One region of the Shewanella sp. CAL98-MNA-CIBAN-0140 genome, then DNA from elsewhere that is predicted to be linked to it. Evidence: predicted binding sites of a transcription regulator. Region 1 holds the regulator's gene; the other holds the start of a gene.
What was found. The regulator FliA, encoded in region 1, starts transcription of late flagellar genes. The targets are predictions, from matches to a motif close to CTAAAGNTNNNNNNNNNNNNGCCGATA.
Positions count from the first base shown of each region.

Region 2: AAEY93_RS17680 (flagellar protein MotY) is a predicted target of FliA. The motif match lies at 2,024-2,050, and genes of this name have one in related genera.

Region 1 is NZ_JBEOPI010000050.1:9,905-17,987, forward strand. Features, by position in the region: gene AAEY93_RS18685 (protein-glutamate methylesterase/protein-glutamine glutaminase) at 1-171, opposite strand, end outside; gene AAEY93_RS18690 (chemotaxis protein CheA) at 202-2,376, opposite strand; gene AAEY93_RS18695 (protein phosphatase CheZ) at 2,392-3,129, opposite strand; gene cheY (chemotaxis response regulator CheY) at 3,143-3,526, opposite strand; gene AAEY93_RS18705 (RNA polymerase sigma factor FliA) at 3,571-4,290, opposite strand; gene AAEY93_RS18710 (MinD/ParA family protein) at 4,283-5,164, opposite strand; gene flhF (flagellar biosynthesis GTPase FlhF) at 5,169-6,554, opposite strand; gene flhA (flagellar biosynthesis protein FlhA) at 6,584-8,083, opposite strand, start outside.
Region 2 is NZ_JBEOPI010000043.1:1,816-9,898, reverse strand. Features, by position in the region: gene AAEY93_RS17695 (Na+/H+ antiporter family protein) at 1-107, opposite strand, end outside; gene AAEY93_RS17690 (peroxiredoxin) at 485-1,090, shown strand; gene rnt (ribonuclease T) at 1,231-1,896, opposite strand; gene AAEY93_RS17680 (flagellar protein MotY) at 2,084-2,953, shown strand; gene ybgC (tol-pal system-associated acyl-CoA thioesterase) at 4,339-4,740, shown strand; gene tolQ (protein TolQ) at 4,730-5,419, shown strand; gene tolR (protein TolR) at 5,419-5,847, shown strand; gene tolA (cell envelope integrity protein TolA) at 5,848-6,810, shown strand; gene tolB (Tol-Pal system beta propeller repeat protein TolB) at 6,853-8,083, shown strand, end outside.

The DNA of each region.
Region 1 (8,083 bases):
CTCAATGTCCATCGTAATGACTTGAGGCTTTAATTTTGCAGCCATCTCAACAGCTTCTTTACCATTAACAGCAACGGCAACAACTTCGAGATCAGGATCTTGATTGACAATCTCACTGACTCGACGTCGAAAAAAGCTAGAATCATCTACAACTAGTACTTTTATGGCCATTTAATTCCTTAAATAATGGAACTTTTATTATTACTTTTTACTTTTAGCGTAGTGTTTTAGCAGCCCTGGCACATCTAAAATAAGTGCAATGCCACCATCGGATGTAATTGTCGCACCCGCCATTCCAGGCGTGCCTTGTAACATACTGCCAAGTGGCTTAATAACAACTTCTTCTTGTCCAATCAATGCATCAACAACGAAGCCAATCTGCATAGTACCAAGCTGAACAATCACAACATGACCATGCTTCTTATCACCATGTTTAAAGGTTGATTTTTTGCTGTGTAACCATTTTTCTAGATAAAATAATGGCACGGCCTTATTACGGAAAATAACCGTCAATTGACCATCAACAATATTGGTTTTTGTTATATCTAAATTAAAGATTTCATTCACACTCGTTAACGGCAGTGCAAAGACTTGATTGGACACTTCAATCATCAATGTCGGCATAATCGCCAAGGTTAATGGCACTTTAATTTCAAGTATGGTGCCCTTACCTTTCATCGAATCAATATAAACCGTACCGTTAAGTTGGTTGATGCGGGTTTTCACCACATCCATACCCACTCCACGGCCTGAAATATCTGAAACTTCAACTTTGGTTGAAAAGCCTGGAGCAAAAATCAGGTTATAAGCTTCGTTATCGGTCATTCTCGCGGCGGCATCTTCATCTAACACACCACGACTTATCGCAATCTGTTTTAGCTTCTCAGGGTCCATCCCCGCGCCATCATCCTCAATTTTAAGCAGGATGTGGTCACCTTCTTGGCTAGCCGATAAGGTAATCGTGCCCGTTCGAGATTTACCACTTGCTTCACGAGTAATCGGCATTTCGATACCGTGATCGACTGAGTTTCGCACCAAGTGGACCAAAGGATCGGCTAACGCCTCAACTAAATTTTTATCAAGATCGGTATCTTCACCAATCATGACTAAATTAATTTCTTTATTTAAGGTGCGGGCCATATCTCGAACAACACGAGGGAATCGGCCAAACACTTTCTTGATAGGCTGCATGCGGGTTTTCATCACTGCGCCTTGCAAATCAGCAGTGACTAAATCAAGGTTAGCAAGAGCCTTAGACATTTCCTCATCTTCACGATTAATGCCTAAGCTAACCAGTCGGTTACGAACTAAGACCAACTCACCAACCATATTCATGATGTCGTCTAACCGAGCGGTATCAACACGAACGGTTGTCTCACCTTGCGGAACAGAAGGCGCCTTAGGAGCAACTGCCGGGGCAGATGATGCTACGGGCTTAACAACTGGTGTTGCCGTCGGTTTTACCACTGGGGGAGCGACCACTTTATTGGACTCTACAGCGGTAGTTGATTGTGGTTTAACTACCGGCGCAGTACCTTTACCGTGTAATTCATCTAAAAGACGTTCAAATTCATCGTCAGTGAATTCATCAGAATCAACAAGAGGTTCAGCAACAGGCGGGGTAGCTGGTTTAGCTGAAACTACCGCTTCTGATTTAGCTTTAAACGATCCTGAGCCATGTAATTCATCTAACAATGCTTCAAATTCATCATCAGTAATGTCGTCACTACTATTGGTTACCGCAGACGTTGAATCGATATTGGCTTTTTTACTATCAGAAGCTTTAGATGAAGCAGGACTTTTGCCTGTACCATGTAAAGCATCAAGTAAAGCTTCAAATTCAGACTCATCAATTTCATCAATACTGCCTGAGCCGGATGTTTGCGCTGAGGGCATACTCATTTCTTCGATGGATTCAGGCTGGTTAAACTCAACAATATTTTCAATGGGTTCTGGCTCTCCTGCCGTCATTTCTGAAGGTAATGGTGCACCTGAACTTAATAATTTGAGTTTAGCGAGTAACGCAGGATCAGCGGAGTCTTGCTGCTGTCCCTGCTGAGTTTGAGCAAACATGGTATTAATCGCATCAACCGCTTGCAAAATAATATCCATTAACTCTGAATTTACGCCGCGTTTGCGGGTGCGTAAAAGGTCGAAGGTATTTTCAGCTTCATGACAAACATCAACCATTGGACCCAGACTTAAAAAACCAGCCCCACCTTTAACGGTGTGAAATCCACGGAAAATAGCATTAAGTAAATCACTGTCATCAGGATTATTTTCAAGAGTAACGAGCTGCTCCTGTAGAAGCTCTAAAATCTCACCAGCTTCAATTAAAAAGTCCTGGAGTATCTCTTCATCAACATCAAAAGACATTAAATTGACTCCTAATTAGAAACCCAGACTTGATAGCAGATCATCTACTTCATCTTGACCAGTTACCACATCTTCACGCCGTTCAGCATGCATAATGGGACCTTCTGCTTCTATTTTATTATCGTTTATAGTAGGCAATAATTCGCTAGCATTATCACCAAACACTGTTAGCATTGAAACCAAATTAGTTTCTACTTCACGAACTAAATCAATCACTCGACGGATCATTTGACCGGTCAAATCTTGAAAATCTTGCGCCATTAAAATTTGATTTAACAGCTCGCGAAGGCGATTAGAGTCATGCTCGCTATGCGACATAAACTGTTGAACATCATGACAAAGTGACTTAAATTCACCCAATTCTATATCACGACGCATCAATTTATCCCACATGGGCGTCACTGATTGTATATTGCTAATGATGGTATCGGCCAAAGGAAGACATTCTTCAACTGCATCCATGGTTTTATTTGCAGCTTGTTCTGTCATATCGATAACATAGTTCAACCTTTCTTTAGCATCCGGTATTTCGGTATTCGCTAATTCAGATAAACGGTTATCAACTTTGAAATCTTTTAGTGCACTGTGGAGTTGTCGAGTTAACTTACCGACTTCTTCAAAAAGCTCACGCTGCAATGGCGTGGCAAGCTCTCTGATGTAATCATCAGCTTCTGCTTGATTACCCGAGGTAAGTAATTCAACAAGTTCTTGGGCTTGTTCAAGAGTGACCAAGCCCGATATTGATGCCTGCATGACTAATCCTTGGTTATGCGAGTCGTTCAAAGATTTTATCTAGCTTTTCTTTTAACGTAGCGGCGGTGAAAGGCTTTACTACATAACCATTTACACCAGCTTGCGCTGCAGCAATAATTTGTTCACGCTTAGCTTCAGCGGTTACCATCAATACAGGTAAATGCTTTAACGAATCATCAGCACGAATGGCTCTAAGTAAATCAATACCTTGCATTCCAGGCATGTTCCAGTCTGTTACTACAAAATCAAAATCGCCTTTTTGTAACATTGGTAGGGCTGTTGAGCCATCATCTGCTTCTTGAGTATTATTGTATCCCAAGTCTCGCAACAAGTTCTTAATGATACGCCTCATTGTTGAAAAATCGTCAACAATAAGAATCTTCATATTCTTGTCCAAGGTTTCCTCCGGTGAGCTGACTCTCGTTCGCTCTATATAAGTTATTATTCTTGTGTCCAATGCTTGAGTTTGGCTTTTAACCTGAGCATTGCCTGACTTAATATCTGGCTTACTCGCGATTCGCTAACTTCAAGGATTGCACCAATTTCTTTTAAATTTAATGCTTCGTCATAATATAACGACAGCACTAACGCATCTCTTTCTGGCAATGTCTTAATTGCTTCAACCAATGCAGATTGAAATTGAATTTCAGCAAGCGAGTCAAAGGTTTCATCTGGCGATTCGTTGTCTGTGATTAACACATCTTGCGCAACACCAAGATCTTCTATACCGATGATTTTACCAACAGAAACATCATTTAAGATGTGATGGTATTCATCAAGCGACATATCAAGTTTTTCTGCAATTTCAGTATCATGAGCATCACGTCCAAGCTTCTGCCCTAATTCATCAATCACTTGTGCTACACGACGATTATTACGATGAACTGAGCGTGGAACCCAGTCACCTCGGCGAATTTCATCTATCATTGCACCACGAATTCGGATACCAGCAAAGGTTTCAAATTTGGCCCCTTTACTATCATCAAATTTTGATGAGGCCTCAAGCAACCCCATCATCCCAGCTTGTAATAGGTCATCGAGTTGCACCGATGCTGGTAATCTTGCCAGCATATGATGAGCAATTCTTTTAACCAGCGGTGCATACTGTTCAACAATAGATGTTTTGTTATCGAACTGAGTATACGCTGCGGCTTTATTCACCCGTTCTTCCTTCTTGTATCGGCTTACGTTGTACAAGACGTTCAACAAAGAATTCTAAATGGCCGCCGGGCTGTTGTGGCACCGGCCAAGTCATAATTTTATTGGCTAATCCATGGTAAGCAATAGCTGAAGGAGATTTAGGATACGCTTCAACAACTAACTTTTGCTTACGAACCGCTTTACGTAAATTCTCATCAAAGGGTATTGTTGCAACCAGCTCTAAAGCAACATCTAAAAATCTATCGGTCACTTTACTCAGTTTTGCAAATAATTCCATACCTTCTCGTAAACTACGCACCATATTTGCCACAATTTTGAAGTGGAACACACCATGCTCGCGACTTAAAATTTTAATCAGTGCATAAGCATCGGTAATCGATGTCGGCTCGTCGCAAACAACAATTAATACATCCTGTGATGCACGAGAAAAACTCAGCACCATATCTGATATACCGGCAGCAGTATCAACAATTAAAATATCGAACTGAGTACGCATTTCACTAAATGCACGTATCAGTCCGGCATGTTGTGCTTGCGTCAATTCAACCATTGCTTGAGAACCTGACGTAGCAGGAACAATACCGATCCCTTTGGGTCCGCGCACAATGATGTCATCTAATTCGGCATCACCGGACAAAACATGAGATAAATTTTTCTCAGCGCGGATCCCCAGCATGACATCGACGTTGGCTAACCCTAAATCGGCATCAAGTACTAATACGCGTTTGCCTTTTTCAGCTAATGCAACGGCGGTATTAATTGACACACTGGTTTTGCCCACTCCGCCTTTACCACCGGATACGGCAATTACTTTAACTTTATCGTTATTTGGTTGATTCATCATACGTAAACCACTTGCTTGATCCCGTGTCATAACTTTACTCAAATGCATAGGCGTTGTCATTAGACCACGCTGTGTCTTGTGACGATTGTTGTTCTGTTTCATTTAATGCCGCCAGAGCCTGCTTAGCCAACTCTAGGGTATCAGCCACTTTCATGTCCTCAGGAACACGTTGACCGTCAGTAACATAGCTCAATGGTAACTCATTTTGAATCAATACGCTCAAAGCACCTGCAATTGATATTGATTCATCTAACTTGGTTAAAATCGCACCCGCTAATGGGATCCGTTTAAAATGTTCAACCGCATCTTGCAATACGCGACGTTGACCGGTCGCCGACAAGACTAAGTAGCTCCTAATTGGAATTCTACTATTGGCTGTTAAATTATCTAGTTGCTGATATAAACGCATATCTCGCTGCCCCATACCTGCCGTATCAATTAACACTAACTTACGATTTCTAAACTGATAAAGAATTTGTTCTAATTCAGTTAAATCATGTGCTTGTTTAACCGGACAGCCCATTATTTTGCCATAAGTGGCTAATTGCTCATAGGCGCCAATACGGTAATGATCTGTGGTAATCAATGCGACCTGCTCTGGTCCATGATGGGCGGCAAATCGGGCGGCAATTTTAGCTAAAGAAGTCGTTTTACCAACACCCGTAGGACCCACAAATGCCACAACACCACCCCGTTTGACAATATCATCGCCTTGGTTGTCGAGTAAGTTGGCTAAACTTTGCGGTAATGCGCGCACTAAATCTGCTGGGGTGTAATGTTGGCTTAATCCCGCTAGTTTAGCAGCTACTGCCGGAGAAAACTCTGCGGCAATCAATTTACTTTCAAGCATTGCTCCCACAGGATCGGTCCGCTTTTTTTGGTCTTTCATTAACGATGAAACTTGATGAGTTAATAAGCTACGTAATGAAGCCATTTCTTCACGCAGATCATCCATATCGCCTGAGTGGTTTTTATTATTTTTTGTTGGTTTGTCAGAGACGGATTGCGGTGGCAAGTTCGACGCGGGTTTAGCCGACTTTGCACCTTGTAATTGGCGGGCCCATTCAGGTAACTCTGGCTCGTCTTGTTGCACGGACATTTGTTGTGTCATGCGATTGTGTTGTTTTTCAAGTAATGCCTGTAACGAATCTGCGGCCGCAGGAGGATTGACCTTCGATTGGGCTTTTATGGCAGGTTTAGCGCCTAAAGACACCTTGTCTTCGCTCACATCCATAAAACCCGTGGTCGGCGCTTGTGAAGCGATAGCGGCTTTAGGTTCGTCATAATCTACAGCAGCGACAATCTCGATTCCGCCAGTGACTTTTTTATTCGACATAATGACAGCGTCAGAACCCAACATTTCTTTTACTTGAGCCAATGCCGCGCGCATATCTTTGGCAAAAAATCGTTTAATTTTCACTTATGCACCTCTATAAACTGACGTTATCACTATTGGCCTACAGCAGAAACAATTCTAATTTGTTTCTCGTCCGGTATTTCTTGGTAAGAAATCACGCGTAAATTGGGAATAGTGTATTTAACAAATCGTGACAGCGTTGACCTGAGCATGCCAGATGTCAATAAAATGGCTGGTTGCCCTACCATTTCTTGCTTCTGTGCAGCGTCTAATAATGACTGTTGCATACGCTCTGCAAGACCCGGTTCAATATTAGGACCTTCACCGCCGGTCGCCTGCATAGACTTATGCAACATCTGTTCCAACTCTGGCGCCAATGTAATGACAGGTATTTCAAGTTCTGGTCCAGAGATTTCTTGCACTATCATACGTTTTAGCGCAATCCGCACTGCTGCGGTTAAAACTTCGGTGTCATTACTCTTAGTGCCGTATTCTAACAAGGTTTGCACTATGGTGCGTAAATCACGTACCGATACCCCTTCGTTAAGTAGGTTTTGCATCACTTTAACCACAGATCCCAGCGGCATAATATCGGGAACAAAACCATCGACTAATTTAGGTGAATTTTTGCCCAACATGTCTATTAACTGCTGCACTTCTTCATATCCTAATAGCTTGGCCGCATTATTACTGAGTAATTGGCTGATATGTGTAGCCACAACCGTTGCGGTATCGACGACGGTATAGCCTAATGTTTGTGCCTGTTCACGTTGCTCTGGGGTTATCCATACCGCCTCTAAACCAAAAGCGGGGTCGCGAGTTTCAATGCCATCAAGCTTACCGTAAACTTGGCCTGGATTAATCGCTAACTCGCAATCATGTCTCACTTCTGCCTCACCGACCACCACGCCCATTAACGAAATGCGATACGCATTAGGGGATAAATCCAAATTGTCACGAATATGCACCGCTGGCACTAAAAAACCTAACTCTTGTGACAATTTCTTACGTACGCCTTTGATCCTGCCTAATAATTCACCGCCTTGAGACTTGTCGACTAATGGAATTAGGCGATAACCAACCTCAAGCCCTATGGTATCAACATGGCGTACATCGTCCCAGCTTAACTCTTTAGGTTCTTTATTCTTAGTCTCAACCGGCCCTTTTGTGGCTAAGGTAAGTGCAGCTTGTTTATTGTCAACATTACGCTTGTAAACAAAGTAAGCGGCAGCTGCGGTAATGGCTGCGAAAGTCAAAAACGCGAAATGAGGCATACCAGGCACAACACCCATGACAAATAATAACCCAGCAGCAATGGCTAATGATTTATGACTGTCAAACATCTGACTGAACATCATTTGGCCCATATCGCCTGACTCGTTTTGACGAGTCACCAATAAAGCCGCGGCAATGGATAATAATAAACCGGGGATCTGCGCGACTAAACCATCACCAATGGTTAATAACGTATAAATTTCTACGGCGCTAGAAAAATCGAGATCGTGCTGCACAATACCAATAATAAAGCCACCTAAGATATTGATGACTAAGATCATAATACCGGCGATAGCATCACCTTTTACAAATTTTGA
Region 2 (8,083 bases), on a different contig from region 1:
CCGACTAAACCCGCCACAACAGCACTAATGGTCAACGAGACCACAACGTTAATTCGAATAAAGCTTAAAAAAAGCATTAAGCAAACCGCGATAACAACCGCATTCATAATTATATTTCATAAAAGTAAGTGAGGCGGCTATTCTTGACCGTCTACAGCATATTTGTCCAGCGTATATCGACTTTTTACTTATTTATGCCGATTTTTCAATCAATATTACCTTCCGTTGTGGATAATGTTTGCCTAGGTCATGTCAGCAAATCATTTTTGTAATATTCGACAGTTATTATTTAGTGGGTCAGCATGTTTTATTTTTCAGCAGGTAAACCCATTTTCATTTGAAATAACTTATAAGTCCGCTAAATTAGATGTATGGTATACCTCTGATATAAGTCCCAACGGCATAGTCAATTGTTAAGTAGATCACAATTAGCAAGAACGCTTTGCCGTTGTTGAATGTTTAAGCCATTAAATGGAGATAGATAATGAGCGTATTAGTAGGCCGTCCAGCCCCAGATTTTACCGCAGCAGCCGTTCTTGGTTCTGGTGAGATTGTTGACACATTTAACCTCGCTACCGCAATTAAAGGTAAGCCTGCGGTTATTTTCTTCTACCCACTCGATTTTACTTTTGTATGCCCATCAGAGCTAATTGCTTTTGATCACCGCATGGAAGAGTTCACCAAGCGTGGTGTTGAAGTGATTGGTGTTTCAATTGACTCACAGTTCACTCATAACGCATGGCGTAACACTCCAGTAGACAAGGGGGGTATTGGCCAAGTTAAATACACACTAGTTGCTGACGTTAAACATGAAATTTGTAAAGCATACGACGTTGAGCATCCAGAAGCTGGCGTGGCTTTCCGTGGTTCTTTCTTAGTAGACAAAGAAGGCCAAGTTCGTCACCAAGTGGTTAACGATTTACCATTAGGCCGTAACGTTGACGAAATGATCCGTATGATCGACGCTCTTCAGTTCCATGAAGAGCACGGTGAAGTTTGTCCTGCTGGCTGGTCAAAAGGCGAAAAAGGCATGACTGCTAGCACAGAAGGTGTCGCAGCATACTTAAGAGATAACTCTGACAAGCTATAATCTAGCGGATTAGAGACAATAAAAAAGCTGCTTCGGCAGCTTTTTTATTGAGTAAGATAAATATTTTATCGACCGTTCTAAGGCGATATAGCCTGCTTGAGATGCAATTGTTATCTCGAGCGGAGGTTACCTAGTATCCATTATTCGCTGGCTGGATCGCTCTTCTCTTCCACAGCGGCTAATGGCCAACCACCTAATGCTTTCCAACGATTGACGATAAGGCAAAATAATTCGGCGGTGCGTTCGGTATCATATAATGCTGAATGCGCTTCTTTGTTGTCGAAATCGATGCCAGCCATTTTACACGCTTTAGCCAATACCGTGTGCCCAATAGCAAGGCCAGCAAGTGTTGCGGTATCAAAGCTCGCAAAAGGATGAAAAGGAGATCGTTTTAAACCGTTTCGTTCTATGGCCTTGTTCACAAACCCTAAGTCAAAAGCGGCATTGTGAGCGACAATAATACTGCGATGACAATCTACTGCTTTTTGGGCTTTTTTGACTTCTTTAAAAATCTCTAACAAAGCGACTTTTTCGTCTACCGCACCACGAAGTGGGTTGGTGGGATCGATACCATTAAAAGCTAAAGATTCAGGCTCTAGGTTCGCGCCCTCAAAAGGCTCAATATGAAAATGAAGGGTTTTATCAAGTTCAATGACCCCATCACTATTCATTTTTAATAAGCTGACGGCAATTTCAAGCAACGCATCGGTATTGGCATTAAAACCCGCAGTTTCGACATCGATAACAACAGGGAAATAACCACGAAAGCGGTGTTTAAACTTGTTAGCGTCGCAAATATCAGTCATTACAGTCTTTATCCTCAATAGCTATCATTCATCGGTGCAAATGATGTAGGCCGAGTATTATGCGCAAACTCAAGCTCAGTGTCATGTTTGATTGTGGTTTTTATCATCGATTAAACATGATTGTTGACTAAAGGAACTGACTTTGTGGCCGATAGAAAGTATGTAATCAGGTATATAGGGTGTTTTTATGTGGCGAAAACTGATAATTCTCGCAAGTTTGTGTCTTTGCTCAACGGCTAATGCTGATTTGAGGCACTACGTGGCGTCGCTCGAAAACTCAGCATGGCGCATTGGTGAGAGTAATCCGATAGAGTGTCGTCTTGAACATGATATTCCTAATTATGGTCGCGCGGTGTTTACCAGTAGGGCAGGTAAAGATTTGAATTTAAACTTCACCTTAGATATGTGGCTTAAGCCTGATGCGGTGACCAAGGCAACATTAATTAGCCGAGCTCCGAGTTGGCGTCCTGGGCATAATTCCAAAGAAATCACCCAACTGACTTATAACAAGCAATTTAATGGTGAAGTACCCAAAAAAGCCGCTTGGTCGATGTTGAATGAATTGAGTCAAGGAATGGAACCCACTTTTTACTATGCTGATTGGTATAATCACAACGCTAAGATTGCAGTGGGATTGTCGTCGGCTAATTTTGGCGGTAAATATCGTGAGTTTCGCGCTTGTTTAGCTAATTTGCTGCCTTACAGTTTTGATGATATTGCTTTTACGGTATTACATTACCAAGAAGGCGGGGTCGATCTGACGCGTTTCTCTACCCACCAATTACAAAAAATACAGCGCTATTTGTCTTATGACTCTGAAGTAGAACTCGTTCTTATTGATGCTTACACTGACAGCTACGGTGGGCGCTTGGTTAACCAAAAGGTGTCAGATAAACGGGCTGACTCAGTGAAAAATATTTTAATTGCTAGCGGTATTACTAAAGATCGTATTCATACCGAGGGGCATGGCGAAAAACGTCATGTTACTGGCAATGACCTTGCTGAAGAACGTAAGATGAACCGCAGAGTTGTGATTAAAATAACCAAGCCGATATAAACCCACCTCATGTATTATTAGCTGCACTATTAAGCGCAGTATTGACCCTATTTAGCCCGTAACAAGATTAGCTATCTATTTATTCAGTTGTTGTATGTATATTCCGCCACAGTAGCCTCTTTTTCTCGATACCATTGAGATATAAATAATAATCAATAAACGGGTTTTCCACGCTAAGGCATTATATCAACGCTCATCAATAAGGCCTCACTCGGCGGTCATTCAACATTCGTTAGACCAAGCTAATACTGATATAAAAGAGTCATTTGTAAACGATTGTTGCTCCTTTAGAGGCTAACGAGTAAAGCGATGCAAGCGTGTCTCGTTTTCCTCCATATTGATTAAAAAGACTCAATTTTTTCTCCATTAATATGGCTTGAATTGAAATGCTCTGATTTGTTCGCTTATAAGTTTGTTTATGAAGATACTGAAAAAAAGGCAAAAAAAGACCCACTTAATCCAAGTGGGCTAAATAATTTGCAATCAACAAATTTAAGGAAGGAAGTCAAACATAAGAACTAAGGATAACTGAAGTATTGGGTTACATCAGTTTGGCGTTCTTGGTTTTCAACATCTAAATCAGATGTGTCCTGAAAACAAGGTCATAGTAGAATGAATACACTTATCTGGCAAACTAGAAAAAATACGCATTATGATTAGTAAAACTAATGCTTTTTAGTGATCTTAATATGGTTTTTATACGCTGAACGGCTTATATAGTGGTTTTTTAGTTTGTTATATACATTTAATGCATAATTATTCGGATTAGTTAATTTTAAAACAATATTATTTAACAAATAGAATATATCTTGCTGTGATATAAAGCATGTTTATCTTCTTGATGTTGATAAGTATGGCTCTTAACCAAGGTGAACATCATCAAGCTACTTATATCTGAAACAGAATAAACTCCGAAAATGTCTTTATGAGGCTAAGTTCATATCCAGTGATAAACGCGCTGAATAATCTCCCTTCTTGAATCACTGAAGACTTGATTACTGACAACGTAAGCATCCAATATTATTAGATGATATTTTATTCATGTTTACATTTTACAGGGCGTGGGATGATAAGTTGCAGTGCGCGGTTTACGTTCACCTTGGCCGCGTTGCTTTTAAGGCTTTTTTAGGTTTTTAAGTGGCTAGAACTAGGCCGTTGTCACCAATAAATGTTTTATTTGTATGCCATGTTTTGTTTAATAGGTCGTTAATTTTTTTGGAAAATACATTAATAAAGCTTCATCTCTTACAGTTTCTGAGGTTTTTCGTGTGTTTAAGCGCATTTTGAGCAAAATAAAGTCTGCTTTTCACTTAGTACATTATTCACAAGCGTGTTGGTACTCGGTATAGTAAGCCAACTTTTACAACCTAAAAATTGATGTTCAAATTATGTTTGTTTGGCCTATTTCAGTCTATTACGAAGATACCGATGCGGGTGGTGTTGTGTATCATTCGAATTACTTAAAATTTTTTGAACGAGCTCGTACCCAATGGTTAAAAGCACTGGGTGTCCGCCAAGCAGAACTGTTGGCAGAAGATATTGCTTTTGTCGTTAAACATGTAGAAATAGATTTTCGTAAAGCGGCAAAGTTTGAACAGGATTTAGTTGTTGAATCCAAGGTTATAGAATTAAAAAAAGTGTCGTTGGTATTTCACCAGCGCCTAGTTGATCATCAAGGTGATTGCTATTGTGAAGCGACAGTGGTTGTTGCGTGTATATCTTTATCACGTATGCGTCCCCGCGCTATTCCCCTAAATATTGTTCAGGAGTTTGACAGTGCACGCTGAAATTTCATTTATTGGTTTGTTTTTAGAAGCCAGTGTGTTGGTAAAGTTAGTTATGCTGACCTTATTGGCATTATCGATTGCCTCATGGGCCGTGATCCTTCAACGCAATAAATTATTAACTTCAGCAAGAGTTAAATCATTACGTTTTGAAGACACTTTCTGGTCTGGTGTTGATTTAAATCGTCTTTATAAAGAATTGATTGCACGTGGTAGTGCTATCTCTGGTTTAGAAGCCATGTTTGTGGCGGGTTTCAAAGAATATACTCGTTTGAGTAAAGTAAACAGTAAAGCTCCACAAGCCGTTATGGATGGAACATCTCGAGCAATGCGAGTGAGTTTGTCGCGAGAAATGGAAAAACTTGAAAACAATTTGCCTCTATTGGCAACAATTGGTTCAACCAGCCCATACATTGGTTTATTTGGTACCGTTTGGGGAATTATGAATTCCTTTATCGCACTGGGTTCGGTAGAAAATGCCACGTTAGCTATGGTTGCACCGGGTATTGCTGAAGCACTCATTGCAACGGCAATGGGTTTGTTTGCTGCTATTCCAGCCGTAATTGGTTATAACCGTTTTACAACGCAAGTTGATAAAATTGAAATGACTTATGCTAACTTTATGGAAGAATTCTCCAACATATTGCAACGTCAAGCATATAGCGAGAAGGAAGCCGTTTAATGTATCAGCGTAAACGTCATCGTCCAATTGCAGAAATCAACGTTGTACCTTATATCGATGTCATGTTGGTGTTGTTGATTATTTTTATGGTGACAGCGCCAATTGTTTCGCAAGGGGTTAAAGTAGAATTACCTCAGGGTAATGCGGAATCGTTACCACCTGATAGTAAGCCTCCAATCGTGGCATCAATTGACGCTGCTGGGCAATACTTTTTGAATACTGGTAGTAGCTCTAACTCTCAAGCGATGGACATAGAGCAAGTCTCTACGGAAGTCGGAGCATTAATTCAGCTTGAACCATTAAGACCCGTGGTAGTCAAAGCTGACCGCACCATACCTTATGAAAGCGTTATTCAATTAATGATTAGTTTGCAAGGTGCTGGTGTGCCAGCCGTTGGGTTAATGACTGATTCACCGAAGGAGAAATAGGTGGCTGGAAAATCAGATTTAACCGTACCCGTTTCTATTTCTGCCGGTATTCATATTGGGTTTATTGTCATCCTTGCTCTAGGCATTAGTTTTGATGATAAGCCCAAGCAAATGCAAACTGCAGCGGCAAGTGCGCCGGCCATGCAAGCTATTGTGATTGATCAACAGAAAGTAAATGATAGAGTTGAGCAATTAAAGAAGCAAAAACAAGATGTGGCTAATCAAGAAAAGGTACGTCAAGCTGAGTTAGAACGTAAAGCATTGGAAGCGCGTCGCGAGCGTGAACGCGAGCAAGACAAAATTAAGACATTAGAGATCCAGCGTAAACAAAAAGAGCAGGAAACTCAAAAGGCCAATGATGCGGCGAAAGCGGCTCAGGCAAAACAACGGCTTGAAAAAGATCGGGCAGACAAAGCTGAAGTTGTGCGTAAGCAGAAAGAGCAGGAACAAAAAGTTGCAGAAGATGCCGCCAAGCTAGCGTCTGAAAAACGTAAGCAAGAAGAGGCTGCTGCGAAAAAAGCTCAACAAGAACGTCAACGAGCTGATGATGAACGTAAACGCAAAGAAGAAGCTGAGCGTAAACGCAAAGCCGAAGCCGACACTAAAGCGCGTCAAGAGCGTGAAATGGCAGAGGCAATGTCTGCAGAACAAGACTCGCTTTCTAAAACGCGTAATAGGCAAGTGTTGTCAGAAGTCGATAAGTATAAAGCCATGATTATTGCCACTATTCAACGTAACTTAGTAGTTGATGAATCAATGCGTGGTAAAAGCTGCCGGGTATTTATTCGTTTAGCGTCTGATGGCTTTGTTACTACAAGCCAAACGTTGGACGGTGATCAGGTAGTTTGTCGAGCGGCCAAAGCGTCTATAAATAAAGCTGGACGGTTACCCGTATCGCCTGAACCGGCTGTTTATCAGCAATTAAAAGAAATTAATTTAACTGTTTCACCGGAATTTAATTAAGATCAATGGTATTTAATGATGGAATTGAGTAAAAGGAGTCCCATGAAAAATTTGGCTAAATGGCTAACACTGGTATTGATAGTGTTAACTACTCCCGCGCGCGCAGCGTTAGAGATTGTGATTACTGAAGGGGTTGATGCCGCGAGACCCATTGCCGTAGTTCCTTTTGTTTGGCAAGGACAAGGGCCTGCTCCAGAATCTATTTCTGATGTGGTCGCATCTGATTTGGCTCGCAGTGGTACATTTAAAACGCTTGATGTGCGTGCATTGCCACAGTCAACTATTTCTTCAGTAAACGGTTTTACGGCTCAGAGCTGGGCTAATGTAGAAGCTGAAGCAGTTGTTGTTGGCACGGTTAAACCCTATGGCGCTGATAAATACTTAGTGAGTTTTGAGTTGATTGATTTAGTCAAAGCACAGCTTCAAGCGGGAAAAGGGCCTCAGAATAACAGTGAGTTATTGCTTGAAAGTCGTGAAACCGTTATCAGTGCAAACCAATTTAGACAATATGGTCACCGTATAAGTGATATTGTTTATGAAAAACTCACGGGGATCCGTGGTGCGTTTTTAACTCGTATTGCGTATGTTGTGGTTAAACAAGGTCAAAAAGCACCTTACCATCTTATGATTGCTGATTATGATGGTTATAATGAACAAATGTTATTACGTTCACCAGAGCCATTGATGTCACCGGCTTGGTCTCCAGATGGACGTCGTTTAGCCTATGTGAGTTTTGAAAATAGAAAAGCCGAAATTTTTGTTCAAGACATCTATAGCCAAACTCGTACTCTGGTGAGTAGTTTTGATGGCATTAATGGCGCGCCAACATTTTCTCCCGATGGGAAAAAGTTAGCGGTTACATTGTCAAAGGATGGTCAGCCAGAAGTTTATGTCGTCGATATTGCTACCAAGACAACTCGACGCATTACAGAACATTACGCAATTGATACTGAACCTTCTTGGTTCCCAGACGGCAAATCAATTTTATTTACTTCTGAACGTGGTGGTAAGCCGCAGTTATATCGCGTAAGTTTAGATACAAATAAAGTCTCGCGTATGACTTTTGAAGGAGAATGGAACCTAGGTGGTTCAATTACCCCAGACGGTCGTAGTATGATTTTTGTAAACCGTACTAACGGTAAGTTCCATATTGCTCGAATGGATCTTGCAACACGCTTTATGCAGGTGCTTTCATCAACTCAACTTGATGAATCGCCAAGTGTTGCCCCTAATGGCACTATGGTTATCTACGGTACAACCCATCAAGGTAAAC